4 regions of the Massilia sp. genome follow, and region 1 is predicted to be linked to each of the others. Evidence: predicted binding sites of a transcription regulator. Region 1 holds the regulator's gene; each other region holds the start of a gene.

Region 1 (7,595 bases):
CCGGCTTTTTCATTTATACAACAGCAGCTTAGGCGGCTTCGCCAACCACAGCGATGGTGATTTCCGAGACGACGTCGGTGTGCAGAGCGACGGCAACCGGGAATTCGCCGGTGGTCTTCAGCGGGCCGGTCGGCATGCGAACCTGCGACTTTTCGACCGGGAAACCTTGCTTGCTCAGGGCTTCGGCGATGTCGAAGTTGGTGACCGAACCGAACAGACGGCCGTCCACGCCCGCCTTCTGGGCGATGGTGACGGTCATGCCGCTCAGCTTGTCGCCTTGCGCCTGGGCAGCCGACAGCTTTTCAGCTGCTGCTTTTTCCAGTTCGGCGCGCTTGGTTTCGAACTCGGCCACGGCGGCCTGGGTGGCGCGGCGTGCCATCTTTTGCGGGATCAGGAAGTTACGTGCGTAACCATCCTTGACTTTGACGACGTCGCCCAGGTTACCGACGTTGACGACTTTTTCGAGCAGGATAACTTGCATATTTATTCTCCAGGTATTCTGACTGACGTGCCGCTGTTTAAGCGTTGTGCAGGTCGGTGTACGGCAGCAGCGCGAGGTAGCGTGCGCGCTTGATGGCGGTGTCGACCTGGCGCTGGTAGTGCGCCTTGGTGCCGGTCAGGCGTGCCGGCATGATCTTGCCGTTTTCCTGGACGAAGTCCTTCAGGGTGTCGACGTCCTTGTAGTCCACTTGCTCAACGCCGGCGGCGGTGAAGCGGCAGAACTTCTTGCGCTTGAACAGCGGGTTCTGCTGTTTGCGCTTCATTTTTTCTTTAGCTTTGTTTTTGTCGAACTTTTTACCGAATGCCATTTCGAGGCTCCTGTATCTAATCTAAGTTGCGCCAACCTACTGTTAGGCGGCACTGAAATCAATGATGTGAAACACCAAGGCTTTGCTGTTGCGGTTTTTCCGTGCGAGGAATCCGTCGAAGCGGTAGGCTGCGCCGAGTTCGGCGCTTTCCAGCCTGCCCGAAATCTCGCCCGCGCCGAGCGCGGGGATTTCAAACGCGACCTGCCTTGCCACTCCGGCCTCGACCTGCTGCGAATCGTGCATCAGGATCGCGCCCACGATGGGGACGCCGGCCGGGGTGAAACGCAGGACGTCTCGCTCCGCGATTGTCGCGATGAGCTGGAACCGGTTCACTGCGCTTGACGAATTCCCGAGAAAAACTTAGGCGGCAGCGGCAGCGGCAGCGGCCGGGGCAGCAGCAGCTGCTTCCGCGCGGTGGCTCTTGGCTGCGTCTTCGCGCTGGACCGACTTCATCATCGGCGACGGTGCGGTTTCGGCCTTCTTCATCTTGACGGTCAGGTGACGCAGGACGGCATCATTGAACTTGAATGCGGTTTCCAGCTCGACCAGGGTCTCGTTGTCGCACTCGATGTTCATGCAGATGTAGTGAGCCTTCGGCAGCTTCTGGATCTGGTAAGCCATCTGGCGACGGCCCCAGTCTTCCACGCGATGGATGTTACCGCCGCGGCTGGTCACCGTGGTCTTGTAACGCTCGATCATCGCCGGAACTTGCTCGCTCTGGTCCGGGTGGACGATAAAAACGATTTCATAATGACGCATGCAACACTCCTTAAGGACGTTTAAACAAATGCCCACCTCGGCGTCAAGACGAGTGTGGGAAGGGAAAGCCTTCGATTATAGCCTGAAAAATCACCGGATGGGAACCCGGGCATGCCCCGGCGCCACGGATGCGCGGTGCTGCACAAATTTTTTACAGTTTTCCCGTGTTTGCCCTTGCGCATATCAGAATACTGTACAAAAATACAGTCTGCTCTTACAACTAGTGCCGTATAACACCCATGCTCAAGCTCACTGCAAGGCAAGAACAGATCCTTAACCTGATCAAGGAAGCGATCGAAAACACCGGCTTTCCGCCGACCCGCGCCGAAATCGCGGCCGAGCTGGGCTTCCGGTCGGCCAATGCCGCCGAGGAACACCTGCAGGCCCTGGCGCGCAAGGGCGCCATCGAGATTTCGCCGGGCACCTCGCGCGGCATCCGCCTGGTCGGCGCCTCGGTCGAGCAGATCCCGATGCCGCCGCCCAACCTCATGATGTCGCTGCCGCTGGTCGGCCGCGTCGCCGCCGGTTCGCCGATCCTGGCCCAGGAACACGTCGAAGCCACCTACTCCGTCGACGCCGCCATGTTCTCGGCGCGCCCCGACTTCCTGCTGAAGGTCAAGGGCTGGTCGATGCGCGATGCCGGCATCTGCGACGGCGACTTCCTGGCGGTCAAGAAGATCGACAGCGCCAAGAACGGCCAGATCGTCGTCGCCCGCCTGGGCGAGGAAGTGACCGTCAAGCGCTACCGCAAGACCGGCAACCTGGTCGAACTGCTGCCGGAGAATCCCGATTTCAAGGTGATCCAGGTGACGCCGGAAGACGAGTTTGCCCTGGAAGGCCTGGCTGTCGGCCTGATGCGCAGCTGGCATTGATTCGCCAAGCCGCCAGCGCGGCGGCTTACTGGATCTTCTTGTCCGCCCAGTGGGAATCCTTCTTGGCGGACTTCACCATCTGGTTGTGCTCGGTCACATAGGCGTCGGTCGCCGAGCGCCATGCGGCGTAGTCCGCCAGCACCAGCTTCGAACTCACCTTGGCTTCCTCGGTCAGGTTTTCCTGCAACTGCGCCAGGTGGGCATTCGATTTTTCGAGCTCTTCCTTGTTCATCAGCTTCCGGATGTCGCTCGGGACGCGCTGGGTCAGCGGCATCGCCGCGTTCAGGTTGGTGACGTACTTGTTGTAGCAGTCCTGCCAGGTCTGCACGGCCGCGCCGATGCGGTCGATGTCGGCATTCACCTTCGACATCGCCGGAATGCGCGGCGTGGCGCAACGGAACTCGCCCGACTTCAGGTCTTCGCCGTCGTAGCCCTTGATCCAGTAGTCGATGTCCTTGCGGCGCTTGACGCGCTGGTCGAGCAACTCGAGTGAGGCGATCGCGACCTTGTTGCCCTTGGCGGCGGCTTTCTTGAACAGATCGGTGGCCTTCGCTTCGTCGACCTCTCCCGCCTCGCCGTAGAAATACATCTGGCCCAGCGCCTGCTGGGCGGCCGGATTGCCGGCATTGGCCAGTTTGGTGTAGATCTTCAGCGCGCCCGCGTAGTCCTTCTTCTCGAACAGGGCGTTGGCGTCTTCGAGTTCGCCGGCAAAGGCGGCGCCGCACAGCAGCAGGGAGGCAAGGAACAGCTTGGTCTTCATGGGCAGGGAGATCAGGTGAAAAGAAATCCCATGATAGCGGCATGTGCCGCCCTGCTCAACCGCTGAAACAAAACGGCGCCAGTGGCGTCGTTTTGAAGGAGCGGCACTTTTTCCGTAGGGTGGGCGGCTCCACCTCGAAGGCCGGCATATCGACAACGTGACTGCCGCCCACGCGTTCAACGCTCCGAAGAACAGTGGCACGGCTAACCTGCTGTTTGAACGCGTGGGCGGCGTCCACGCGAGTGGCTGATCCAGCAATGCGGTGCAGCCCCCACCCTACGAAAAAAACGGCAACCCAAGGGTTGCCGTCATGCTCAGGCGTCGAGCGCCTGGCGGAAATCCGCCAGCAGGTCCGCGGTGTCCTCGATGCCCACCGAGACGCGGATCAGGGATTCGGCGATGCCCATGCTGGCGCGCCGCTCGGGGCCCATCTCGAAGAAGATCGTGTGCGCCACCGGGATCACCAGGGTACGGGTGTCGCCCAGGTTGCTGGCCGGGATGCCGAGCTTCAGGCGGTTCAGGTAGTCGAAGGGGTCGATATCCTCGCGCAGCTCGAAGCTCATCAGGGAGCCGCCGGCACGGAACAGCTCAGTGACGATGCCGTTCTGCGGATGCGAGGCCAGGCCCGGATAGTGGACGGCTGCCACGCGTTCATCACGCTCCAGCATCTGCGCCAGCGCCAGCGCGTTGGCGCAGGTACGTTCCATGCGCAGCGCCAGCGTCTCGGCGCCCACTGCGATGTGGTGGGCCGCTTCCGGCCCGAGCGCCGCCCCGAAGTCGCGCAAGGCCTTGGCACGCAACTGGGCCAGGCCCTGGTTAGCGGCCGGCTGCTTGCGGAAATTGGCCGCGATGTGCGGGTAGGCGCTCCAGTCGAACAGGCCGGTGTCGGTCAGGGCGCCGCCCAGGGCGATGCCGTGGCCGCCGATCGACTTTGTCAGCGAATTGACCACCAGGCCCGCCCCCACCGCCTTCGGGCGGAACAGCCAGGGCGTGGTCATGGTGTTGTCGACCACGTACAGGATGCCGCGCTCGCGGCACAGCTGGCCGATGCGCGCCAGGTCCGCCACCTGGGTGCGCGGGTTGGCGATGGTCTCCACGAACACCATGCGCGTTTCCGGCTTGAGCGCCGCTTCGACGTTCGCGGCAATGGTGGCATCGACGAAGTCGACCGCCACGCCCTGCCCCGCCACCGTCTGCCACAGGCTGTTGGTGTTCCCGAACAGGAAAGACGACGAAACGATGTGGTCGCCCGCGCGCAGCAGTCCCTGGAACAGCGCGCCGATGGCGGCCATGCCGGTGGCGAAGCAGATGCTGCCGACGCCGTCTTCCATCATCGTGATCTTGTCCTCGAGCGCGCCGACGGTCGGGTTGCCCTGGCGTCCGTAGCGGAAACCCGGCTCCTTGCCCTGGAAGACCGAGGCCAGCTGGCGCGCATCCTTGTAGCCGAAGGCCACCGAGGTGTGCACCGGCTTGTGCAGCGAGCCCTGCTCGATGCTCTTCCTGCGGTCGTTGTGCAGGATGGTGGTGGTGAAACCGTACTTCTGCTCGCTCATGGTCTTACTCCGCCGTGGCCGGACGGTTGAGGTTGAGCTGGTTGGTGGCCGCGTCCTCGACGCCCTTGCTGCCGCCCTTGTGGCGCGCGGATTCCTGACGATCCAGGTATTCCGGGGTCACGTCGCCGGTGACATAAACGCCGTCGAAGCAGGACGCCTCGAAATTCTTCAAGGCCGGGTTGACGTCCGAGATCGCTTTTTTGAGCGCATCGACGTCCTGATAGACCAGGCGGTCGGCAGTGATCTCCTTGCAGACTTCCTCGACAGTGCGGCCGTGGGCGATCAGCTCGTCGCGGGTCGGCATGTCGATGCCGTACACGTTCGGGTACAGCACCGGCGGCGCGGCCGAGGCGAAGAACACCTTGCGGGCGCCGGCGTCGCGCGCCATCTGCACGATCTCGCGGCTGGTGGTGCCGCGCACGATCGAGTCGTCCACCAGCAGCACGTTCTTGTCCTTGAATTCGGAGGCGATCGCGTTGAGCTTCTGGCGCACCGACTTCTTGCGCATGTTCTGGCCCGGCATGATGAAGGTGCGGCCGATGTAGCGGTTCTTGATGAAGCCTTCGCGGTACTCGACGCCGAGTTTCAGCGCCAGCTGGATCGCGGCCGGACGCGAGGAATCCGGGATCGGCATGACCACGTCGATCTCGTCGACCGGAATCTCCTTGCGGATCTTGTCGGCCAGGTATTCGCCCATGCGCAGGCGGGTCGCGTACACCGAGGCGCCGTCGATCACGGAATCCGGACGGGCCAGGTAGACGTACTCGAAAGCGCAGGGATTGAGCGACGGGTTCTCGGCGCACTGGCGCTCGTGGAAGGTGCCGTCGTTGCCGATGAAGACGGCTTCACCCGGCGCGATGTCGCGCACGAAGCGGAAACCCAGGCCTTCCAGCGCCACCGATTCGCTGGCCACCAGGTATTCGGTGCCGGCTTCGGTCTCGTTCACGCCGAGGCACAGCGGACGGATGCCGAACGGATCGCGGAAGGCCAGCATGCCGTGGCCGGCGATCTGGGCCACGACGGCGTAGGCGCCGCGCACGCGGCGGTGCACGGCCGCCACCGCCTTGAACACCGCGTCGGTGTCGAGCTTGTAGCCGTCGGCCGCTTCCTGGATCTCGTGCGCCAGCACGTTGAGCAGCACTTCCGAATCGGAGTCGGTGTTGATATGACGGCGATCGTTCTTGAACAGGTCTTCCTTGAGCTGGGCCTGGTTGGTCAGGTTGCCGTTATGGGCCAGGGTGATGCCGAAGGGCGCGTTCACGTAGAACGGCTGCGCTTCTTCCTCGCTCGAGGAGCCGGCGGTCGGGTAGCGGCAGTGGCCGATACCGGTGTTGCCCTGCAGCGTACGCATGTTACGGGTACGGAACACATCGCGCACCAGGCCGTTGGCCTTGTACATCGAGAACATGCTGCTGTGATTGGTTGCAATACCCGCCGCGTCCTGGCCGCGGTGCTGCAGCAGCAGCAAGGCGTCATACAGAAGCTGGTTGACGGGATTGTTCGAGACGACGCCGACGATGCCACACATGGTGCGCTCCTAAAACTGGACTGCGTGATTACAAAAAATGAAAACCGACTTCAGAAATTGATGTGCTGCCCCAGGGCAGCGGGGAGAAAGGGCTTGACGGTGCGTGCTCCGGTTTCCGCCATGGGTGACAGCAACGCATTCCTCCAGAAATCCTGCTGTGGGATGGACGTCATCCCACACAATATGACGGCGGCCAGCACGATTACAATGCCGCGCGCCAATCCAAACAATCCGCCCAGCCCGCGGTCCGCCAGGCTCAGGCCGCTGGCCGCGATCAGGGCGCCGATCGCCAGCGACAGCAGGCCCATCAGGATACGCGCGCCGAGGAACAGCAGCACGAAGGCCATGATCAGGCGCGCGGTCTCGCCGGGCAGCAACTCCGGCAGCAGCGGCGCCAGCTGGGCGCCGTAGGCGTTCGCCACCACGAAGGCCACGATCCAACCCAGCAGCGACAGGATCTCCTTGACCAGGCCGCGCAGGGTGGAAATGATGACCGACGATACCAGTACGAACAAGACCAGGTAATCGAAAATCGTCACGCCGCCAACCCTTGCCTGGAATACTGGATCAGAGCGGCACCATGGAGCCGGACAGGCCCATCGCGATCAGCTTCGAGCGGATCTTCTCGCCCTCTTCCTTGGTGTACGGGCCCACGCGCACGCGGATCAGGTCGCCGGACCGTTCGGTGAAGGAGGACACGCCTGCCGCACGCAGGCGCCCCTGCAGTTCATCGACCTTCTGCTGGGTCGCCAGCGCGGCCACCTGCACCACGTATTTCTGCGACGGGCCGCCGGCCTTCACGACCGGCTTGCCTTCCAGGATGGCCATGGCGCGCGCGGCGTCGCTCTGGACCGGCGCCGGCGTCGCGGCGACCGGCTTGACCGGCGGTTTCTCGGCCGGCTTCTCCAACTTCTTCGGTTCCAGGTCGGCGACCTTCGGATGCGCCTCGACCTTCGGCTCGCGCCTGGGCTCGGGCTTGGCCGGTTCCGGCCGGGCTTCGGCTCTTGCCGCGGCGGACTCGGCGCGGGCGATGTCGAGGGTACGGACCGGCGGCGGATCGGCCGGCGGCGGCGACACGCTGGTCGCGGGTGCCGGCGGCTGGGCCGATGCGAGCGTCGGGTCGTCGGTCGGCTCGACGATCTCCTCGCCGCTGTCGACGGTGGCCGCGGCCGGCACCGGCAGCGGCGCCGCCTTGTCCTTCGATGGGATGTTGATGGCGATGTCGGCGCCGAGCGGCTTGGGCTCGGAATCGAGCAGCATCGGCAGGCCGACCGCGGCGGCGAGGGCCAGCGCGATCGCGCCTACCAGGCGGCG
Region 2 (7,595 bases), on a different contig from region 1:
CCAGGGTGGTGTTTCAGGTAATTGGGATACTGCTTGTTGCCACGCTTTCCTATATGCAAGTGGTGTGCCAGGCCCAAAAATGCTGATTTTATTAGTGCGGAGATAAGAAAACGGCGTGCCAGGACAGGTTTTGGCTTGAGCAGTGACAAAATTTGTCACTCGGGCTCAGCAATTTTTGTCAGCTGGACAGTTTATGGAACGTAATTTGTCATGCATACCAGCTACACGTCGTGGCATGCCCAAAATTTTACCAACTGGTAAAAAAAACGGGGAGCTTGCGCTCCCCGTCCTCGTCGACCGATGGTCGCTAGATTACAGCATGGCCTTCAGCAGGCGTGCCATTTCCGACGGGTTCTTGGTGACGGTGATACCGCAGGCTTCCATGATTTCCAGCTTGGCTTGCGCGGTGTCGGCGCCGCCCGAGATCAGCGCGCCGGCGTGGCCCATGCGCTTGCCCGGAGGCGCGGTGACGCCAGCGATGAAGCCGACGACCGGCTTCTTCATGTTGTCCTTGATCCACTGAGCAGCGTTCGCCTCGTCCGGGCCGCCGATCTCGCCGATCATGATGACGGCGTCGGTGTCCGGATCGTCGTTGAACATGCGCATCACGTCGATGTGCTTCAGACCGTTGATCGGGTCGCCGCCGATGCCGACTGCCGACGACTGGCCCAGGCCCAGTGCGGTCAGCTGGCCGACTGCTTCATAGGTCAGGGTGCCCGAGCGCGACACGACGCCGATGCGGCCCTTCTTGTGGATGTGACCCGGCATGATGCCGATCTTGATCTCGTCCGGAGTGATCAGGCCTGGGCAGTTCGGGCCCAGCAGCAGGGTCTTCGAACCGGCCTTGGCCATGCGGTCCTTGACTTCCATCATGTCACGGACAGGGATGCCTTCGGTGATGCAGATTGCCAGGTCCAGTTCGGCTTCTACAGCTTCCCAGATCGCGGCGGCTGCGCCTGCCGGCGGAACGTAGATCACCGACACGGTGGCGCCGGTTTCCGACTTGGCTTCCTTGACCGATGCGTAGATCGGGATGCCTTCGAAATCTTCGCCGGCTTTCTTCGGGTTCACGCCTGCCACGAAGGCTTCACGGCCGTTCGCGTAGTCACGGCACATGCGGGTGTGGAATTGACCGGTCTTGCCGGTAATACCTTGGGTGATGACTTTGGTGTCTTTGTTAATCAGAATCGACATTTTTATTTCCTTCGCGAATTAGGCTTGGCCAGCGGCAGCGGCAACGACCTGCTTCGCTGCGTCTTCCATGGTGTCTGCGGAGATGATCGGCAGGCCGGAATCAGCCAGCATCTTCTTGCCCAGGTCTTCGTTGGTGCCCTTCATGCGGACGACCAGCGGCACTTGCAGCGAGACAGCTTTCGATGCGGTGATGACGCCTTCGGCGATCACGTCGCAGCGCATGATGCCGCCGAAGATGTTGACCAGGATGGCTTTCAGGCCCGGGTTCTTCAGCATGATCTTGAAAGCTTCGGTAACCTTTTCTGCGGTTGCACCGCCACCCACGTCCAGGAAGTTGGCCGGCTCGCCGCCGAACAGCTTGATGGTGTCCATGGTGGCCATGGCCAGGCCGGCGCCGTTCACCAGGCAGCCGATGTTGCCGTCGAGCGAGATGTAAGCCAGGTCGAACTTCGATGCTTCGACTTCAGCCGGATCTTCTTCGTCCAGGTCGCGGTAGGCGACGATTTCCGGATGACGGAACAGGGCGTTCGAGTCGAAGTTGAACTTGGCGTCCAGGGCGATGACCTTGCCCGAACCGGTCAGGATCAGCGGGTTGATTTCGGCCAGCGATGCGTCGGTTTCCCAGTACGCCTTGTACAGGCCCTGCAGGTTGGTGCGGGCGTCGACGATGGATTCTTCCGGCACGCCGATCTTGCGGGCGACGTCGTCTGCCTGCTCATCGGTCAGGCCGACCGACGGTTCGATCACGACATTGTGGATCTTTTCCGGGTTGCTGTGCGCGACTTCTTCGATGTCCATCCCGCCTTCCGACGAGGCCATCAGCACGACCTTCTGGGTGACGCGGTCGGTCACCAGGGAAACGTACAGTTCCTTCTTGATGTCCGCGCCTTCTTCGATCAGCAGACGGCGCACTTTCTGGCCTTCCGGGCTGGTCTGGTGGGTCACCAGCTGCATACCCATGATCTGGTCGGCATATTCCTTGACCTGTTCCATCGACTTGGCAACTTTCACGCCGCCGCCCTTGCCGCGGCCGCCTGCGTGAATCTGTGCCTTGACGACCCAGACCGGGCCGCCCAGCTCTTCAGCGGCCTTGACCGCTTCTTCGACGCTCATGCACGGGATGCCGCGCGGAACGGTCACTCCGAATTTTCGGAGAATTTCTTTGCCTTGATACTCATGGATTTTCATGCTGGCTTCCCTTCTTCTATTACTGAATTAGAAATACGGTTGATTTAATAAATAACTACTATCGACAAAACAGCGAATCCTAACCCGACACGGCTTTGATCGACCAGCGCGGATAGTAGGTGGCCACGGCGGGTCCGTCGCTGCGCAGCGCATGGCAACGGTCGAGCTCGAAAGGCCGTTCGGCCGCGCTTTTACCAGGATCGGCGTCGGCACCGCCGCGATCGTCGAACTCATCGTCGGCGTAGGCCTGCAGCGCTGCGGTAGGCAGCACTTGGGCCAATTCGGTCAGGTGGGTGCAGCCGAGCACGCCGGAAAGGCGGTCTTTCAGGTGCAGCCGGAAGTGGTTCATGAGCGACAGGCCAATCAGCTTCTTGTAAGCAGGGCCGATGGTCTCGCAAAAACCGGGATACGGAACGGCATCGGACGCGGCTTCAGCGTCCACGATGGTCAGATTGCGGTCGATGGTGACGCGCAACTTGAGGTCGTGCACAGGGCACCCTCCCGGGCGGGTGCCGGAGAGAAGCGGAATGTCACGGGTTTTGACGTCGCGGATACTGGCGTCCAGATCCCACAAGCCATCGTCGCGCGCGTAGGCATCGACGGTGATGGCGCGCGTATGCCGGAGCGAGCGCGATACGGGAGGAGACAGGGGCATAAAAACCAATGCCGCTTACGCGGCGGTTAGTGGCGCAGCCAGTGTGCTTCATGCACGTTGCCGTAGCTTCTACGACAACAACCGCTCATGCGGCGCTGCTTAAACCGTGAAAGTTTAGCACAGGTGTGTTGGCCGTTGCACTGCAACAGAAGCCTTTTTGCCGGGTTGCGGGTCAGATGGGCCCGGATTCTTGCTGAGCCGTCAATATTGCTTTGGCTGGACGGGTTCGGCCGGTGGCAAGACCAATCATGGTAGGGGCGCCTGGACCGTCCCGGTAAACGCACAGCGCCAGCGTGCAGCGCCATCGTCCGTTGAGGAATATGCCTGGGCATATCGGGGATGACGCTCCACGCTGGCGCCGGAGCAAGGCTTCTCATTATAGAGAAGCGTGAACGATCGAAGGGTGATACATCAGGCCTGCGGCCACGCCTGGCATATCGTCAGAGCAAGCCTGGGGCCAGGCCGGCTCATCAAGACAACAGGCTTGAACCCGAGCCTGTTTACAGCTCGTCGTCGTCGGGAGCGCCCTGCATCGCGGTCCGCGCAGCGCGTTGGGAGAAACCACGCTGCAGCAGGAAACGCATCTGCTTGGCACGCTCAGCCGCATCGACGGCGACGGTGCCGAACTTGCGCCGCCAGACTTCGATGGCGCGCGCCGTTTCGCTGTCGGCGAGCGCGGCCTTGATCTCATCCAGCGCTTCACCGTTGACGCCGTGGCTTTGCAGCTCGGCCATCACGCGGCTGTTGCCGAAGCGACTTGCCTTCCTGTTAATCAGGGATTCGGCAAAACGCTCCTGCGACAGCCAGTTGTTCTTCTCAAGGAAATCCAGGAGGGCTTCCACGTCATCGCCCTCCTCGGCATAACGGGCCAGCTTGCGCCCCAGCTCGAGCCGGCTGTGCTCGCGCATCGACAAGTAGCGAAGCGCGCGCGCTTTCAGGCTCAGCTGGGGTGCAGGCATAGGCACTCTACAAGCTCAGCGATTACTCGCCGACTGCCTTCAGCTTGTCCTTGCCGCTGTCTTCGACAGCAGCCAGGACCGGCGGCAGCTCGCGCACGCCCAGCGCGGCACGGACCTTGTTCTCGATTTCGCGTGCCAGTGCCGGACGCTCTTTCAGGAACTGACGGGCGTTGTCCTTGCCCTGGCCGATGCGTTCGCCGTTATAGCTGTACCACGAACCCGACTTCTCGACGATCTTGTTGTCGGCGCCCAGGTCCAGGATTTCGCCTTCGCGCGAGGTGCCTTCTCCGTACAGGATGTCGAAGTGGGCTTCCTTGAACGGCGGCGCGATCTTGTTCTTGACGACCTTGACCTTGGTTTCATTACCGATCACTTCGTCGCCCGACTTGATCGAGCCGGTACGGCGGATGTCCATGCGCACGGAGGCGTAGAACTTCAGCGCGTTACCGCCGGTGGTGGTTTCCGGGCTGCCGAACATCACGCCGATCTTCATGCGGATCTGGTTGATGAAGATGACCAGGGTGTTGGTGCGGTTGATCGAGCCGGTCAGCTTGCGCAGCGCCTGCGACATCAGTCGCGCCTGCAGGCCCGGCAGCGAGTCGCCCATGTCGCCTTCGATCTCGGCGCGCGGGGTCAGTGCCGCCACCGAGTCGATGACCACGAGGTCGACCGAGCCCGAACGCACCAGCGCGTCGGTGATTTCGAGGGCTTGCTCGCCGGTGTCCGGCTGCGAGATCAGGAGGTCGCCCAGGTTGATGCCCAGCTTCTGCGCATAGGTCACGTCGAGCGCGTGCTCGGCGTCGATGAAGGCGCAGGTGCCGCCCAGCTTCTGCATCTGGGCGATGGTCTGCAGCGTCAGGGTGGTTTTACCCGACGACTCCGGACCGTAGATCTCGACGATACGGCCGCGCGGCAGGCCGCCGACGCCCAGCGCGATGTCCAGGCCCAGCGAGCCGGTGGAAACAGTCTGCACTTCCTCGACCGGTGCGTTGGTGTCCATGCGCATGACCGAGCCCTTGCCGAACTGCTTTTCAATCTGCGCCAGGGCAGCTGCCAGCGCTTTGCCTTTTTCGGCAACGTTTAATGCGAGTTTTTTGTCGTCCATGATGTACTTTCAGCTGTGGAGTAGGCAAGGTAGGGGCGCTACCGCTTAAATCAAGAGAACTGCTGTATAAAAATCCAGTGTCCCCGCACGCGAAATCAAGCCACTACTGTATATAAATCCAGTGGTTTAGGCAAGCGAAAAAAATCGCGGTGTTGTTATATGCGAGGCTCGCATTGTTGCGATAAATCAAACACAATAAGGCCTGTTGATGGTCTAACGTTTTACAGGTGCCCCCATGCGAATTCTGCTCGCCGAAGATGATAGCGTACTTGCCGATGGGCTAACGCGTTCCCTGCGCCAGTCCGGCTATGCCATCGATTGCGTCAAGAACGGCCAGGATGCCGATACGGCCCTGTCCACCCAGGAGTTCGACCTCCTGATCCTCGACCTCGGCCTGCCCAAGCTGTCCGGCCTGGAAGTGCTGCGCCGCCTGCGCGCGCGCTCCTCGCTGCTGCCGGTGCTGATCCTCACCGCCGCCGACTCGGTCGAGCAGCGCGTCGAGGGCCTCGACCTCGGCGCCGACGACTACATGGCCAAGCCCTTCGCCCTGTCCGAACTGGAGGCGCGGGTGCGCGCCCTCACCCGGCGCGGCGCCGGCGGCGGCCCCACCGTGGTGCGCCACGGTCCGCTGGTGTACGACCAGGTCGGCCGCAGCGCCTACATCAACGACCAGATGCTCGACCTGTCGGCGCGCGAGCTGGGCCTGCTGGAAGTGCTGCTGGCGCGCACCGGGCGCCTGGTCTCCAAGGAGCAGCTGGTCGACCACCTGTGCGAATGGGGCGAGGAAGTCTCGAACAACGCCATCGAGGTCTACGTGCACCGCCTGCGCAAGAAGATCGAGGTCGGCGGCGTGCGCATCGCCACCGTGCGCGGCCTCGGCTACTGCCTCGAGAAATACTCCGACGCCCCGCGCGCCACGGCCCCAGAAAACAAGTGAACGAGCACGAACGCGGGCTTGCCGACACGCCGCCAGGCGCGGGGCAGGACCCGTTCGCGCCCTTCCCGGCGGCCGGGCAGCGGCCCTGGGTCCCGCCCAATCCCGAACCCGACGAGAACATCCGCCATTCGCTGTTCGGCGAGATCCTCGACTGGATGCTGGCCCCGCTGCTGCTGCTGTGGCCGATGAGCATCGCGATCACCTACCTGGTGGCCAAGTCGATCGCCAACCAGCCTTTCGACGACGCGCTGGAAGACCGCGTCACCGTGCTGTCGCAGCAGATCCGCACGGTGGCCGGGCGGCCCGTGGTGCAGCTGCCCGGCAGCGCGACCGACGTGCTGCGCGCCGACGACGTCGACAGCGTCTACTTCCAGATCAGCGGGCCGGACGGCGCCCACCTCGACGGCGACCGCGACCTGCCGCGCCCGCGCAATGGCATGTTCGAGGAAGGCGCCCACGGCGGCGCCGTGCTCTTCCGCAATGACAACATCCACGGCACGCCGGTACGCGTCGCCTACTCCTGGGTCAACCTCGACCCGCTGCGCACGCGTCCAATGGGCACGCCGCCCAGCCTGGCCCTGGTGCAGGTCGCCGAAACCCTCGACAAGCGCGCCCACCTGGCCAACGAGATCATCAAGGGCGTGATCCTGCCCCAGTTCATCATCCTGCCGGTGATCCTGGCGCTGGTCTGGTTCGCCCTGTCGCGCGGGCTGTCGCCGCTGGCCGAGCTGCAGGAACGCATCCGCGCGCGCCCGCAGGACGACCTGTCGCCGATCGACCCGCGCCAGGTGCCGGAAGAGATCTCGCCGCTGGTCGGCTCCTTCAACGACATGCTCGAGCGCCTGGCCCAGACCGTCGAGATGCAGAAGCGCTTCATCGCCGACGCCGCGCACCAGATGAAGACGCCGCTGGCCGGCATGCGCATGCAGTCCGAGCTGGCGCTGCGCCAGGTCGACCCGGACGAGATCCACCGTTCGCTGGAGCAGCTGGCCAAGAGCTCGGAATCGGCCACGCGCCTGGTCAACCAGCTGCTGGCTTTGGCCAGGGCCGAAAACCAGCCGCACGCCGGCCTCGCTTTTGAAGACATCGACCTGGCCCAGCTGGCCCGCGCCACCGTGCAGGACTGGGTGCAGGCCTCGTTCGCGCACGGCATCGACCTCGGCTACGAATCGCCCGATGCGCCTTCGCAGGAAACCCTGCATATCGCCGGCAACGCGCTGATGCTGCGCGAACTGCTGTCGAACCTGATCGACAACGCGCTGCGCTACACCCCGCAGGGGGGCAGCGTGACGGTGCGCGTGCGGCGCGACGGCGAGCATGCCTTGCTCGAGGTCGAGGACACCGGGCCCGGCATCGCGCCGAGCGAGCGCGCCAACGTGTTCGAGCGTTTCTACCGCATCCTCGGCAGCAACGTGCAGGGCAGCGGCCTGGGGCTGGCGATCGTGCGCGAGATCGCGCAGCAGCACGGCGCCGAGATCGACATCTTCAACAATCCGCGCAGCCATTCGTCCAAGTACCCGGGCAGCCTGTTCCGGCTGACCTTCCCGCCTCCTGTCC
Region 3 (7,595 bases), on a different contig from region 1:
GCTGGCTTGTTACCCGGCGCGCGTGGTGACCCTGGTGGTGTCGGACGTGCCGGGCGACGACCCGGCCGTGGTGGCATCGGGCCCGACGGTGCCCGACGGCAGCACCGGCCGCGATGCGCTCGCCATCCTCGAGAAGTATGGGATCCCGGTGCCCGACGCCGCGCGCACGGTGCTGCTGGACGCGCAGTTGGCGGCGCCGCTGCCGGGCGATCCGCGCCTGGCGCGCAACGCCACCCACGTCATCGTTACCGCCCAGCAGTCGCTCGATGCCGCGGCAAGCGCCGCGCGCGCGGCCGGCTACGCGCCGCTGATCCTGTCGTCGAGCATGGAAGGCGAGGCGCGCGAGGTGGCGCTGGTACATGCCAGCATCGCGCGCCAGGTCGTGCGGCACGGCCAGCCGCTGGGCGCGCCCTGCGTGATCCTCTCGGGCGGCGAAACCAGCGTCACCGTGCGCGGGCAGGGCAGGGGCGGGCGCAATGCCGAGTTCCTGCTGGCCCTCGGCGTCGCCCTCGACGGCCTGCCGGGCGTGCATGCGCTCGCCGCCGACACCGACGGCATCGACGGCACCGAGGACAATGCCGGAGCCTGGCTCGCGCCCGGCACGCTGGCGCGAGCCCGCGCCCAGGGACTGGATGCACGCGCGCGCCTGGCGGACAACGACGGCTACGGCTTCTTCGGCGCTCTCGGCCAACTGATCGTCACCGGCCCGACCCGCACCAACGTCAACGACTTCCGCGCCATCGTCATCGAAACCGACGTGTTGTAGATCCCAGCGTCGCATCATCGGCGCTATCGACTGTATGAGGCCGTGCTCTGCGCGGCCTTTTTATTTGTCATTAAGCCTGAACAATACGCACTTGTTTACCTTATCCAAAAGGAAAGGTTTTTGAGGTATATCAACACAATTGTGGCATACGTTATTTGCCTGTTTTAACGTTTCGCCGAAGAAAACATGTTTCTGAAGCATCGGTTTCTCCAAGTGTTGTTAATACGCTGAATTGTCTCGAATTGTCACGCCGAACTTTTTCCTTTCGTATTACGCTGCCTTTCGCCGCATTCAGACGGCACCGGCAATGACCGGAAATCAATGACACAGGCGAGGTTCAGTCGCTTGACGGAAAACACACAATAAGGAAGAAACATGAAGCAATCGCATTCGATGCAACCTGCAATGTTGAAGATTTGTGTCGCAGTATCGTTGGCAGTCGCGTCCGTGACGGCTGCGGCGGGCGTCGGTAACGACAAGCCGGCCGGCAAACAGCAATTCGTCATGGAGACTGACCAGATCATCGTCAAGTACAAGGACGACCTCTCGGTGGAGAAGACCAAGGGTCAAGCGCGGGGGCACGCGGTCGCCGCACTGGCCCAGGAGCGCAAAGCCAAGCTCGAGCGCGCAGGCCAGGAGTTCGGCATGACCGTCCGGGAAAGCCACGCGATTGCCAGCGGCGCCCGTGTCTTCAAGCTCAACGGCAAAAAACACCTGAATGACGTACAGAAAGTTGCCGCCGAAATGATGGCGCGTGACCCGAACATCGAATACGCCGAGCCGGACCGCATCATGACCCACATGGCGACGGCGAACGACCCGTATTACGCGCAGCAGTGGCACTACACCGACTCGGTCGGCGGGCTGCGCCTGCCGACCGCCTGGGACAAGTCGACCGGCACCGGCGTGGTGGTGGCCGTGATCGACACCGGCTACCGCCCGCACGCCGACCTGAGCGGTCAGCACCTGGCCGGCTATGACTTCATCAGCAGCGCCACCATCGGCAACGACGGCAACGGCCGCGACAGCGATCCGAGCGACCCGGGCGACTGGGTGGCCGCCGGCGAATGCTATGCCGGCTCGCCGGCATCGGGTTCGAGCTGGCACGGCACCCACGTGGCCGGCACCGTTGCCGCCAAGACCAACAACAGCCTGGGCGTGGCCGGCGTGGCGTACAACGCCAAGATGATCCCGGTACGCGTGCTCGGCAAGTGCGGCGGCTACACCTCGGACATCGCCGACGCGATCACCTGGTCCTCGGGCGGCACCGTGACCGGCGTGCCAACCAATGCCAACAAGGCGAAAGTGCTGAACCTGTCGCTGGGCGGCAGCGGCGCCTGCGACGCCACCACCCAGACCGCAATCAATGGCGCCCGTTCGCGCGGCTCGGTCGTGGTCGTGGCGGCCGGCAACGACAACATGAACGTCAGCAACGCCAGCCCGGCGAACTGCTCGGGCGTGATCGCCGTGGCAGCCACCGGCAAGACCGGCGGCCGCGCCTCCTACTCGAACTACGGCACCCTGGTCGACGTGGCGGCCCCGGGCGGCGACGGCAGCTACAGCGTGATCTCGACCCTGAACTCGGGCTCGTCGACCCCGGGTTCGGACAACTACGCCGGCTACCAGGGCACGTCGATGGCGACTCCGCACGTGGCCGGCGTGGCGGCGCTGATGTTCGCGGCCAAGTCGACCCTTACCCCGGACCAGGTGGAAAGCATGCTCAAGTCGACCGCGCGCGCCTTCCCGGCGACCTGCTCGGGTTGCGGCACCGGCATCGTCGACGCGACCGCGGCGGTCAACGCGGCGATCGGCGGCACCACCCCACCGAGCGGAACGGTCATCAACGAGACCGAGTCGAACAACACCCTGGGCACCGCCAATCTGGTCTCGACCAGCGGCACCACCGTGAACGGCGCCATGGGCAGCTCGACCGATACGGATTACTTCCGTGTCGATCTGCCGGCAGGCAAGACCCTGAGTGCGTCCATGACCCCGAACTCGACCTCGGACTACGACTTGTACATCTACAACAGCTCGGGCACGCTGCTCAGCCGCAGCGAGAACGGCAGCGGCGCGGTCGACAGCGCGAGCTCGGCCAACACCGGCAGCACCACGGCGAGCCGCTACGTGCGCGTCGTGTACTACAGCGGCGGCACCGGCTCGACCAGCGGCAAGTACACCTTGAAGCTCAGCTGGTAATAGTCAGGACGAAACGGCGCGCTCCCCTGCGCCGCCTTCATCCGGGAACGCGCGGCATGCCGCGCGTTCTTTTTTGGTGCCTTGCAATAACTCAGCTTTCAACGGATACTGTATGGAATGACAGTAGTCGGCTCTGCCGTCAATGTGAATTCTCCGCTCCGTAAAATCATCCACTGCGACTGCGACTGTTTCTATGCATCGGTCGAGATGCGCGACGACCCCTCGCTGCGCGGGCGTCCGCTCGCGGTCGGCGGCCGTCCCGACCAGCGCGGCGTGATCGCCACCTGCAACTACGAGGCGCGCCGCTACGGCATCCATTCGGCCATGGCCACCGCCCAGGCCATGAAGCTGTGCCCGCAGCTGCTGGTGATTCCGCCGGCGATGGAAAAATACCGGATCGCCTCGCGGAGAATCATGGACATCTACCGCGACTACACCGACCTGGTGGAGCCGCTCTCGCTCGACGAGGCCTACCTCGACGTCAGCGATTCGCCGCACTGCAAGGGCAGCGCCACCCTGATCGCGCAGGAGATCCGGCGCCGCATTTTCGAGACCGTCGGCATCACCGCCTCGGCCGGGGTGGCGCCGAACAAGTTCGTGGCCAAGATCGCCAGCGACTGGAACAAGCCGGACGGCCTTTTTCTCGTGCGCCCGGAAGAGGTGGACGCCTTCGTCGCCGCGCTGCCGGTGAAAAAACTGTATGGCGTGGGCAAGGTGACGGCCGAGAAGATGCACCGGCTCGGCCTGCAGACCTGCGCCGACATGCGCCACTGGAGCATCGAGCGGCTGACCGAGCATTTCGGCAGCTTCGGCTACCGGCTCTACAAGCTCTGCCGCGGCATCGACGAGCGCGCGGTGAACACCTCGCGCGAGCGCAAGTCGATCAGCACCGAGGAAACCTACACGCCGGACGTGCCGGACCTGGATGCCTGCCTGCGCCTGCTGCCCGACCTGTTCGAGCACCTGCTGGCCCGCATCAAGCGCAATGGCGCCGAAAAATTCATCAACAAACTGTTTGTGAAGATCAAGTTCTCGGACTTCCAGCAGACCACGGTCGAGTGTGTTGGCTATGCGCCACATATCCCGACCTATGCACGCCTGATGGAAACCGGCTGGGCCCGCCATAACCGTCCGGTGCGCCTGCTGGGCCTCGGCGTGCGCCTGAGCGATACCGAGACGGTCGAGCAATTGCGCCTGTTCGACGACGCGCTGCCGGCGGCGATCGTCGAGGCTGTTGGCGACTCGTCAATAGAATAATTTTTTCCCCGTGCTGCCGGCCGCAATTTCCGCTGAGCAGCGTAGAATGTCGTTCCCTTGAAATACTGAAACAATCGGATAACAGCGTATGTGGTTCAAGAATCTCCAGATTTATCGCCTGCCCGCTCCCTGGGCGTTCAACCCTGAACAGATGGAAGAAGCCCTGCAGTCGCAGGCTTTCACGCCCGCGAGCAGCAACGAGCTGTTGCGCCAGGGCTGGGATTCGCCACGCGGCAACGGCAAGCTGGTGCATGTCGTCAACAAGCAGATGCTGATGATGCTGGGCACCGAGAAGAAGCTGCTGCCGAGCTCGGTCATCAACCAGGTCGCCAAGGCCAAGGCCGCCGAGCTGGAAGAGCAGCAGGGTTTCCCGCCGGGTAAGAAGGCAATGAAGGAACTGAAGGAACGCGTGGCCGACGAACTGCTGCCGCGCGCCTTCTCGATCCGCAGCAACGTCTGGGTCTGGATCGACCCGGTCAACGGCTGGCTGGTGGTCGATGCCGCCAGCCCGTCGAAGGCGGACGACGTCATCAAGCTGCTGCTCAAGGCCGTGGACCGCATGCCGCTCGAATCGCTGCGCGTGCAGCGTTCGCCGGTGGCCGTGATGACCGGCTGGCTGGAAGCCGACGAAGCGCCCTACGGCTTCACCATCGACCAGGACACCGAACTGCGCGCCACCGGCGAAAGCCGCGCCGCCGTGCGCTACGTGAAGCACACCCTGGAACCGGACGACATCCGCCGCCACATCGCGGCCGGCAAGCAGTGCACCCGCCTGGCCATGACCTGGAACGACCGCATCAGCTTCGTGCTGACCGAGTCGCTGGCGATCAAGGGCGTCAAGCCGCTGGACGTGATCAAGGAAGGCGAAGCGGTCACCTACAGCGACGACGAGCGCTTCGACAACGACATCACCCTGATGACCGGCGAGCTGGCCAAGCTGATGGCGGATGTGGTCGAGGCGCTGGGCGGCGAAGCCAAGGCGTAATCAGACTCTCGTTTCCACTATCTTCGTTACCCATGAACGTCGTTCCCGCGCAGGCGGGAATGACGGATTGATGGTTACGGGTAGAGGGTGCGGTAACGGTAGTTCAAGTTAACCGAAACTGCCACCTCTTCACTTCGCCCCCGCCATCTCCTCGCTGGTCGACGGCTCATCCCCCTGTTCCGGCTTGCCGCTCGAGTAAGTCGGCCCCGGCCGGTTCTGGTGCGGCGCCGGCTTGCCGGGCAGCGGCGGCAAGGCCTTGGCCTGTTCCAGGTCGATGCCCGCCACCTCGGCCACGCGGCGGCCGTAGTCCTCGTCGCAGTGCCACAGGTGCCATACCATGCGCAGCTGGATCGGCGCCGGGCACATCTTCAGGTCGCCGCCCACGTTATTGACCAGGTCGTCGCGCTCCCAGTCCTCGAAGGTGCGGTAGCGCGCCCCGGCCTGCGCGTAGTCGTCCATCGTGCGCGTCGTCTGGTAGCGGCCCAGGTGGCCTTCCACGTACTGGTTGTATTCCTTGTCCGGCTTCGGCGCTTCGCTGTAGCCGCCCATCAGGCTCGGTTCGTAGTTGATGTGCTTGTCCTGGCCGCGGCCGTCCACGTAATAGGTCATCTGGCCGTCGCGCTGGTTGGTGCGCGCCGCCGCGCCTTCCTGTGGCTGGTTGATGGGCAGTTGCAGGTAGTTCGGTCCCACGCGGTAGCGCTGGGTGTCGGAATAGGACAGGGTGCGGCCCTGCAGCATCTTGTCGTCCGAGAAGTCGATGCCGTCCACCAGCACGCCGGTGCCGAAGGCCGCCTGCTCGGTCTCGGCGAACACGTTGTCGGGGTTCTTGTTGAGCACGATGCGGCCCAGCGGCAGCAGCGGGAACTGGTCTTCCGGCCAGCGCTTGGTGTCGTCGAGCGGGTCGAAGTCGAGCTCCGGATGTTCGCCGTCGCTCATGATCTGCACGCAGAATTCCCATTCCGGGAACTCGCCGCGCTCGATCGCCTCATACAGGTCGCGCGTGGCGTGGCTGGTGTCGTGGGCCTGGATCTCGGCGGCTTGGCTGGAGGTGAGGTTGCGCACGCCCTGCTTCGGTTGGAAGTGGAACTTCACCAGGTGGGCCACGCCCTGGTCGTTGACCAGTTTATAGGTGTTCACGCCCGAACCTTCCATCTCGCGGTAGCTGGCCGGGATGCCCCACGGGCTCTTGACCCAGGTGACCATGTGCAGCGCTTCGGGATGGCTGCAGATGAAATCGTAGAAGCGCCACGGTTCCTGCTGGTTGGTGACCGGGTCGGGCTTGAAGGCGTGGATCATGTCCGGGAACTTGATCGCGTCGCGGATGAAGAACACCTTCAGGTTGTTGCCCACCAGGTCCCAGTTGCCGTCGACGGTCTTGAACTTGATGGCGAAGCCGCGCGGGTCGCGCGCCGTCTCGGGCGATTCCTTGCCGCCGATCACGGTCGAGAAACGCACGAAGATCGGGGTCTGCACGCCGAGTTCGTTCAGCACGCGGGCACGCGTGTACTTGCTGGCCGGTTCGCCGCCGATGGTGCCGTAGGGCTCGAAGTAGCCGTGGGCGCCGGTGCCGCGCGCGTGCACCACGCGCTCCGGGATGCGCTCGCGATCGAAATGGGTGATCTTTTCGATGAACTGGTAATTCTCGAGCGTGGCCGGACCACGCTCTCCTACCGAACGCAGCGACTGGTTGTCGCGGACCGGGTGGCCCTGGCGCGTGGTCAGGATAGGACGCTGCTCGTTCATTGCTCTCTCCTCGGACAAATTCGTTTGGAGAGAGCAGTATAGGAAGGCGCGCGCGTGGGGAGCGCGCGCCTGCAAACAAAACCTCCATGGCTGCGTTGCACCGTCTCGCCGTACACGCGTACTGTCTTCGTGGTCCGCCACTGCGGCGGTGCGCCTTGCCCTGAAGGTTTTGTGAGTTACAGCTGCTGGAACACGCCGGCGGCGCGGTTCTTGGTGACGTTATCCCATGGGAACACCTGGCCGTTCATGGCGACGTAGACGCCGGCCGGCAGGGTCTGCGCGACGCCGCAGGCGAAGCCGAGGTTGAACAGGGCGTCGGAATTGGCGATCTCGTAGGGGATCATGGCGCCGGTCAGCACGATGGTCTGGCCGAGCTGTGCAGCGCCAAGCACGGCCGCGGTGTCGCGCATGGTGTCGGTGCCGTGGACGATGACGATGGCCTTCTCTTTGGCCGCCTGGCAGGAGGCCAGCACGCGCTGGCGGTCGGGGTCCTGCATGTCGAGCGAATCGAGCAGGGGCAGCACCTCGAGTTCGACCGGAATCGTCATGCGCGAGCGCGCGATCACCGCCGGCAGGTGGCTCTCGGCAAAGCCGAGCACGCCGTTCAGTTCGTTGTAGTGTTTATCGAAAGTGCCGCCGGTGGCG
Region 4 (7,595 bases), on a different contig from region 1:
AGCGCCATCTGGAAGTAGGACGCCTCGACCCTGCTGACCGGCGGCGCCAGGTATTCCTGCGAGCGCTTGATGACGGCTTCGACTTCGTGCGAGCGCCAGTCCATCTTGACCGGCAGCGGAGAATAGGTCCCGAAGATCCACAGCACGTGCTCGTCCTTCGAGACCTTCCACATGCCCGGACCGGGCTTCTGGCCGACCACCAGGATCTGTTCGGGCGCCGCCGGCGCCTCGTCGGCAGATACCGACGTGTCAGGCGCGGTCGCGGGGACGGGCTCCCGGGCCTCGGTCTGGGCCCGGGAAGGTGCTGCGCACAAGGCCAGGCACAGCACCGGAAGAATTGCGAACTTGAGCATCAGAACATCCTTGTTGTTGGTTGTCCATCAAGCTTAGCTCTGCAATATGAGCGAAAACTTAAGAATAGATAATGAACGGCGACTCAGGCAGCGCGCGACCGACGACGGCGCGCCACCACTCCCAGCAAGCCGATACCCAGCAGGGCCAGGCCCGCAGGCTCCGGCACCGCTTTCGGCGCGGAGACGCGAACGTTGTCCAGGCCGGCGGTGGTGATGGTGCCCCCATAGGTGCTCGTTTGAATCGTCACGCTGGTGAAGGTTTCGCCGTTGGTGGCAACGATACCCAGAAAGCCGGTTGCCGCCGTGCCTGATGCCTTCGGAATCAGGAAGCGCTGCTGATTATTGACGATGACCGAATAGGTATCGCTGGTATCGGTATTGAACCAATCAAAGCCGAATGCGCTCACGCCGGTGGCAAACGTGAAGGTCATGGTCGGCGCTGCATTACCGCTGCCCGTACCCGCAGGACCATTGCCCCATCCAAAAAACTGTTGCCCAATGAAATTGGAAGGAATCGAACGATTGTCAGTGCTTGATGAAACGCGGCCAGTCGCGATGCCCGACCGGTCGCCATTGGCCACCGTGCTGAGCGTGAATCCATTGAAACTTTCCAGATAATTGGCGACGCTGACACCAGGCTTCGCATTACTGAAGGTTTCCAGCGTGGTGGCACCGGCCGCCTGCTGGAAACTGCTCTGGCTGGAATACGTGATGAGTGCCGCTTGCGAGGATGCGGCCATGCTTGCTGCCAGAACGGCAGCGCTCAACAGAGTAAAGGTCTTCATGCGATCCTAGTTTTGGGAAATGTTTTGCTTACCCCAAAGCAGGAAGTGTGCCTAAAAGAAATTTACCAATAGAATTAATTACTTATAGGAATTAGACGCGATGCATGTTATGTCAATGTAAATCTTTTCGACAAGTTAATCTCTTGTTCTCGCCATCCACGGATGTCAGAGGCTGCCTCGACCGTCTCCACCGGGCTCCGGCACATCCGGCCGCGCGAGCAATTCGTGCGCCAGCCGCAAGCCCTTCACCATGACCGAAAAGGCTTCATGCTTGCTCGCCTCGTCCGGCACCCGCAACACATAGGACGGGTGGTAGATGGTCACCAGCCAGGCGCCGTCGATGCGGACCGGCTTGCCGAGGAAATCCTTCAGCGCCACCGTGCCCTTGCGCATCACGGACTTGAGCGCCGTCGCACCCATGGCCACGATCACCTTCGGCTTGACCGCCGCCAGCTCCTTTTCCAGCCAGTAGTGGCAGGCCTCGATCTCGCGCTGGACCGGGGTCTTGTGCAGGCGGCGCTTGCCGCGCGGCTCCCACTTGAAGTGCTTGACGGCGTTGGTGAGGTAGATGGCCTTGCGGTCCACCTCGGCCTGGGCGAACACCTGGTCGAGGAGTTTTCCGGCCGGGCCGACGAAGGGCTTGCCGGCCAGGTCTTCCTGGTCGCCCGGCTGCTCGCCGACGATCATGATGGGCGAGCGCTTCGAGCCTTCGCCGCCGACTGCCTGGGTGGCGTACTGCCACAGCTCGCAGCGCCGGCACTCGTTGAGTTTCGAGGGTTGCTCGCGGTCGGGCTGGGCGGCTTCGGCGCTGATCGGGATGGTGGCCCCGCTCTTGCGGCCGACCGCCTCGACCTGCCCGATCTTGCGCGCCCCGAGTTCGGCCTGGCTCACCAGCGCAGGCACGATCGCGCCTTCCGGCAGGTTCTTCCAGAAGCGCGAGGGGATGTGGCTCTGCATCAGCTGGGCGTTGACGCGCGCCGGATTGAAGATGCTGCGGTAATAGGTGAGCCAGAGGGCTTCGCCCGCATCGTCCAGCTCGGCCGCGCTCGACATCAGGGGGCCGGTCTCGTGCAGCGTGTGGCCGTCCCACAGCACGCTGGCCTCGGGCGTGGCGATCATCCAGCTGATTCTGCCCATGCGGGCCACGAAGTGTTCGGCCACTTGCGGCAGCACGTCGTGGCGCGGCTCGAACCAGGCCACGAAGCGCGGGTCGCCGGCTTCGAGCGGCCGCTCGCGGAATCGGATGTAGGCATGCATGTCGTGCTCCTCGCGGCGCACCGCCTTGACCATGCCGTGCAGGCGGCTGCCGTCCGGATCGGCGGGCGACTGCACGTCGTGCTCGCCATGCGTCCAGCGCCACAGCACGCGGTACAGGAAAGCCCAGCGATCCGGGGCGCGAAAGCACGCGGCCTTCTGCAGCATCTCCAGCAGCGATCTGGGTACGCGCGGACTTGCCTCCTGGGCCAACGGTCTCGGCGATTGCGTTTCCTGCAATCGGGTGCCGCCATTATCGGCCGGCGCGGCCGTGGCCGGCGCACCCGAGAACAGGTCGCCTCCTTCCAGCGTGCCCCAGCTCGCCGCCTCGGGCGGCACGCCGGCCTGCAGCAGCGCCCGCGCCGCCTCGCGCCATTCGGCGAAATTCGTCACCGCCGGCGGCCGGCCCTTCATGCCAGCTGCGGCAGCGCCGGCGCTCATGCCGCCTGCAGTTCCGGCCACAGGTTCATCTGCTCGGGCGCGTCGGCCAGGTGGCGCCGGAGGACGTGGGAACTGGCCGCGCCCTGCACCGGCTTGTAGTCGGCCGTGACGATGAAGGGCGCCAGCTTCTTCATGCTGCAGCGCAGGCGCGACAGGTCTTCCCAGCGGATGCGGCGGATGCGGCGCAGCTCGACGATGCGCTTGGCGTTGCGGATGCCGATGCCGGGCACGCGCGCGATCATGATCTCGTCGGCGCGGTTCAGGTCCATTGGGAAGTGCTCGCGGTTGGCTAGCGCCCAGCCCAGCTTGGGGTCGACGTCGAGCGCCAGGTTGCCCGATTGGGGCATCAGTTCGCCCGCGGTGAAGCCGTAGCCGCGCAGCAGGAAGTCGGCCTGGTACAGGCGGTGCTCGCGCAGCAGCGGCGGGGGAGCTAGCGGCACGCTCTTCGGGCTTTGCGGGATCGGGCTGAAGGCCGAGTAGTACACGCGCTTGAGTTGATAGCTGCCATACAGCGTCTCGGCGGTGTTCAGGATGGTATGGTCGTCGCTGGCGTCGGCGCCAACGATCATTTGCGTGCTCTGCCCGGCCGGCGCGAAGTTCGGCGCCTTCGGCTCTTCACGCTTTTCGTCGAGCTTGCGGCGGATCGAGCCCATCGCCAGCTTGATGGTGTGGACGTTCTTTTCCGGCGCCAGGCGGGTCACGCTGTCGTGGGTCGGCAGCTCGATGTTCACCGACAGGCGGTCCGCCCAGCGGCCCGCCTCTTCGATCAGCAGCGGGTCGGCGTCCGGAATGGTCTTGAGGTGGATGTAGCCGCGGAACTGGTGCACCTCGCGCAACTGGCGCGCCACCGCCACCAGCTGCTCCATGGTGTAGTCGGCCGACTGGATGATGCCCGAGCTCAGGAACAGGCCGTCGATGTAGTTGCGGACGTAGAAATCATGGGTCAGCTTGACCACCTCTTCCACCGAGAAGCGGGCGCGCGGCACGTTGGACGTGCGGCGGTTGATGCAGTACTGGCAGTCGTAGATGCAGAAGTTGGTGAGCAGGATCTTGAGCAGCGAGACGCAGCGGCCGTCCGGAGTGTAGCTGTGGCAGATGCCCATGCCGGTGGTGGCGCCGAAGCCGTCCTTGTCCTCGGACGAACGCTTGGGTGCGCCGCTGCTGGCGCAGGACGCGTCGTATTTCGCGGCGTCGGCCAGGATTTCCAGTTTGTCCTTGAGTTCCATTGCATGCCTTGAACTGTATGGGCATACAGTATACTATCGCGCGCGTATGCACAGGGTGGATGGGTCAAGTGTGCGGGCTTGATTGCGGTTCAAAGATGGGACGGGTGGTATAAAGAGGCGGGTCAGCGCGCTCGCGTAAATTGGGTTCCCGCCTTTGCGGGAACGACGGTTTTAAGGCTAACGTATGGAGTTAGCGTTATCTCATTAGCTGCCCGCAAACCCGTCGTTCCGGCGAAGGCCGGAACCCAATTCCCTAGCGCAGAGACGAACGTAAAAAAGCCCGGCCACCAGACCGGGCTTTCCACTACAGCAAGCTCCGATCAACGAATCGGCTTGCCGTCCGCATCCACCACGGTCACGTCACCCCAGCCGAGCGAGCGCACGCCCGCTTCGATCTTGCGCAGGTCGCCGATCACCATCCACACCGCCTCGTCCGGCTTGATGAACTTGGACGATGCCGCCGCCAGCTGCTCCGGCTTGAGCGCGCGCACGTTCGACGCGTACCTGGTCCAGTAGTCGTCGGCCAGGCTCAGGTTGACGGCGTCCAGCCCTGCCGCTTCCAGGGCGGCGAGGGTGGAGAAGCGGCCCGGCAGGCGCGAGCTCATGTTGCGCATGATGCTCTCGTATTCAAGGCCCACCAGCGGGCGCTCGCCCGCGACGCCGCGCAGTTCCTTGGCTACCTCCCGCATGGCCTCGATCGTCTTGTCGGTCTGTACCGGCGCGATGATGTAGAACGGACGCTGGCCGCGCACGTCCGGCAGGCGGGCTTGGGTGCCGTAGCTCCAGTGCTTGTCCAGGCGCAGGTTGCGGTTCAGGCGCGAGGTCGCGATGCCGCCGAAGTTGGTCATCACCGGCTCCATCGCCAGGTCTTCCGGCTGGCCATAGGCCTGCGACACGTGGGTGGCGACGATGGTCGACTGCGGCGCGTCCGGCTTGTCCACCAGGATCAGGCGCTTGCCGCGGGTCGGCGGCACGGTGGCCATCTTCTTGGCCGGGGCGCTGCCCGGCTGCCACTTGCCGAAGCTCGCTTCCAGCGCCGGCAGCAGCTTGTCCATGGTGGTGTCGCCGGCGACGACGATGGTGGCGCTGCCCGGCTTGAACCAGGTGCCGTGCCATGCCATCAGGTCCTCGCGGCTCAAGCCTTGCACGCTGCCTTCGAAACCGGAGGCCGGCTTGCCATAGGCATGCTCGGGTCCGTACAGCAGCGACGGGATCAGGCGCAGGGCCAGGCTGTTCGGCTGGGCCTTTTCCTGGCCGATGGCGGCGATGCGGCGGCTCTTCGACAGCGCGAACTGTTCTTGCGGGAAGCTGGGATTCAGCGCCGCTTCGGCCATCAGGGCCAGCGAAGGCATCAGGTTGGCGCTGGTCGCCTGCAGGCGCACCAGCGACTGGTCCTGGCTGGTACCGGTGCTCAGGCGCGCGCCCAGGTTTTCCAGCGCGTCCGACAGCGCGAAGGCATCACGCGACTTGGTGCCCTTGTCCAGCAGGTCCAGCGCCAGCGAGGCGGCGCCGGCCTTGGCCGCGGTGTCCGAGGCCGCGCCGGCGTCGACCGCCAGCGAAACGTTGACGATCGGGGCGGTATGGCGCTCCAGCAGGACGACCTTCAGGCCGTTCTTCAGCTGGGCGCGCTGCAGCGCCGGGAACTTGACGTCAGGGGCCTCGCCCAGTGCGGGCAGCTGCTTGCGGTCCAGGGTCGACTTGGTGGCGGCCAGCTTGGCCGCCGGGCGCACCGTCATGGTGTAGTGGTTGGCGCGCAGCCAGCGGTTGGCGGCCGCCTTGACGTCCGCCGGGGTGCTGGTGGCGAACAGCTCGAGGCGGTCGAGGTAGGCGTCCGGCTTGCCGCCGTAGGTCTCGCTCTCGGCCAGCACGTCGTTGCGGCCGCCCATGCCGCCCACGCGCTCCAGGCTGCGCGCGAAATCGGCCAGGTCGCGCGTCTTCACGCGCTTGAGTTCAGCCTCGAGCGGGCCCTTGTCGAGCAGCTCGGTGACCACGCGCTCCATCTCGCGCTCGACCTCGAGCGGATCGACACCCGGCTTGACCGTGACGATCAGGTTGAAGCTGCCGCCCAGCTCCGCATCGTTCACGTAGGCCGAGACGCTGGTTGCCATGCCCTTCTCGTACACCAGGCGCTTGTCCAGGCGCGCGTTCTTGGAGCCCGCCAGCACGCCGGCCAGCAGGTTCAGGCGCTGGGTGTCGGCGTCCTTCCACGAAGAGGTGTGCCAGCTGCGGTAGATGCGCGCCTGGGGCACGTGGTCTTCCATCTCGTCGCGGATGTTGCGGTCCAGCTGGGGGATCCACTTTTCAAGGCGCGGCAGCGGAGGACCGGGCGGGATCGCGCCGAAATACTTGTTCACCAGCTCGTAGGCGCGTTCCGGGGTGATGTCGCCGGCCAGCGAGATCACCGCGTTGTTCGGGCCGTAGTAGGTGCGGTACCACTCCTTGATGTCTTCCAGCGAGGCGGCCTGCAGGTCTTCCATGTAGCCGATCGTCGACCACGAATACGGGTGCGAGTAGGGGTACATCTTGGCCGAGATCTCCATGCGCACGCGGCCATACGGCTGGTTCTCGCCCTGGCGCTTCTCGTTCTGCACCACGCCGCGCTCGCGCTCCAGCATCGCCTGCGAGATGTAGTTGCCCAGGAAGCCCATGCGGTCCGATTCCAGGAACAGGGTGCGCTCCAGCGCCGACACCGGCACGTCTTCGAAGAAGTTGGTGCGGTCGACGTTGGTGGTGCCGTTGCGGTTGTTCGCGCCCAGGTCGTCCATCGCCTCGCGGAAGCCGTGCGGGTAGTTCTCGGAACCGTTGAAGAAGAAGTGCTCGAACAGGTGGGCGAAGCCGGTCTTGCCGCGCTTTTCGTTGCGCGAACCGACGTGGTACCACATGTTCACGCCGACCACCGGCACGCTGTGGTCGGTGTGGACCAGCAGGGTCAGGCCGTTGGGCAGCACGAATTTCTTATGATCGATGGTGTAGGCCTTGCGGTCGAAGACCGTGGCCTTGGCGTTGCTGGCTGGTGCGGCGTGGGAAGGCAGGGCTGCTGCGGCTGCGAGACCGAGCAGGAGGGGCAGAGCGAGTATTTTCATGGCGTCTCGTGGACAGTTGTTGTATGTATGCGTCCGTCGAGTCACGCGCCGGTTGGACGCGCGGTCGGCAGAGCCGACCACCCTACAGGAAACGTAGAGCTGGCGCCAGAGGGAATGGATGCATATGTTGGGCCGCGATGACGCAGCCAGGATGCGTCAGGCGTGGCCCTGCGCCTGCGCCAGCAACTGCGGCTCCATGCGTGCCGCGATCTTCTTCAGGTAGCTTGACGCCGCCGCCACGCCGGCGCCGCCAGCGCGCTGCAGCCAGGCATAGGCCTCGACCAGGTCGCGCTGCACGCCCTGCCCCGCCGAATACATCACGCCGAGGTTGAACTGGGCGCGCGCATGGCCCTGGCGCGCCGCGCACAGGTACCAGAAATGCGCCGCCTCGTAGTCGCGCTCGATGCCCTTGCCGCAGTCGTGGCGCAGGCCCAGCTCGAACTGGGCCAGCGC

The links. The regulator LexA, encoded in region 1, represses DNA repair genes until DNA is damaged. The targets are predictions, from matches to a motif close to ACTGTATNNNNATACAGT.
Region 2: the regulator LexA is predicted to act here: its motif matches at 5,207-5,224, upstream of recA (recombinase RecA).
Region 3: the regulator LexA is predicted to act here: its motif matches at 3,073-3,090, upstream of dinB (DNA polymerase IV).
Region 4: the regulator LexA is predicted to act here: its motif matches at 4,072-4,089, upstream of ACK4S9_RS03625 (putative DNA modification/repair radical SAM protein).

Annotation. Positions count from the first base shown of each region.
Region 1 covers NZ_JBKBOV010000030.1:9,207-16,801, reverse strand. Annotated here, with positions in the region: gene rplI (50S ribosomal protein L9) at 29-481, opposite strand; gene rpsR (30S ribosomal protein S18) at 519-809, opposite strand; gene priB (primosomal replication protein N) at 852-1,142, opposite strand; gene rpsF (30S ribosomal protein S6) at 1,170-1,568, opposite strand; gene lexA (transcriptional repressor LexA) at 1,808-2,440, shown strand; gene ACK4S9_RS15835 (sel1 repeat family protein) at 2,466-3,200, opposite strand; gene ACK4S9_RS15830 (cystathionine gamma-synthase family protein) at 3,515-4,753, opposite strand; gene purF (amidophosphoribosyltransferase) at 4,758-6,281, opposite strand; gene ACK4S9_RS15820 (CvpA family protein) at 6,332-6,820, opposite strand; gene ACK4S9_RS15815 (SPOR domain-containing protein) at 6,849-7,595, opposite strand, start outside.
Region 2 covers NZ_JBKBOV010000004.1:121,900-129,494, reverse strand. Annotated here, with positions in the region: gene sucD (succinate--CoA ligase subunit alpha) at 313-1,194, opposite strand; gene sucC (ADP-forming succinate--CoA ligase subunit beta) at 1,213-2,382, opposite strand; gene ACK4S9_RS03965 (DUF2889 domain-containing protein) at 2,462-3,037, opposite strand; gene recX (recombination regulator RecX) at 3,538-3,996, opposite strand; gene recA (recombinase RecA) at 4,019-5,101, opposite strand; gene ACK4S9_RS03950 (response regulator) at 5,337-6,038, shown strand; gene ACK4S9_RS03945 (sensor histidine kinase) at 6,035-7,595, shown strand, end outside.
Region 3 covers NZ_JBKBOV010000006.1:69,242-76,836, forward strand. Annotated here, with positions in the region: gene ACK4S9_RS05270 (glycerate kinase) at 1-766, shown strand, start outside; gene ACK4S9_RS05275 (S8 family peptidase) at 1,199-2,965, shown strand; gene dinB (DNA polymerase IV) at 3,110-4,222, shown strand; gene ACK4S9_RS05285 (recombination-associated protein RdgC) at 4,311-5,207, shown strand; gene ACK4S9_RS05290 (catalase) at 5,337-6,950, opposite strand; gene ACK4S9_RS05295 (asparaginase domain-containing protein) at 7,127-7,595, opposite strand, start outside.
Region 4 covers NZ_JBKBOV010000004.1:53,028-60,622, reverse strand. Annotated here, with positions in the region: gene ACK4S9_RS03640 (TraB/GumN family protein) at 1-353, opposite strand, end outside; gene ACK4S9_RS03635 (PEP-CTERM sorting domain-containing protein) at 437-1,138, opposite strand; gene ACK4S9_RS03630 (UdgX family uracil-DNA binding protein) at 1,304-2,833, opposite strand; gene ACK4S9_RS03625 (putative DNA modification/repair radical SAM protein) at 2,830-4,059, opposite strand; gene ACK4S9_RS03620 (M16 family metallopeptidase) at 4,380-7,142, opposite strand; gene ACK4S9_RS03615 (hypothetical protein) at 7,299-7,595, opposite strand, start outside.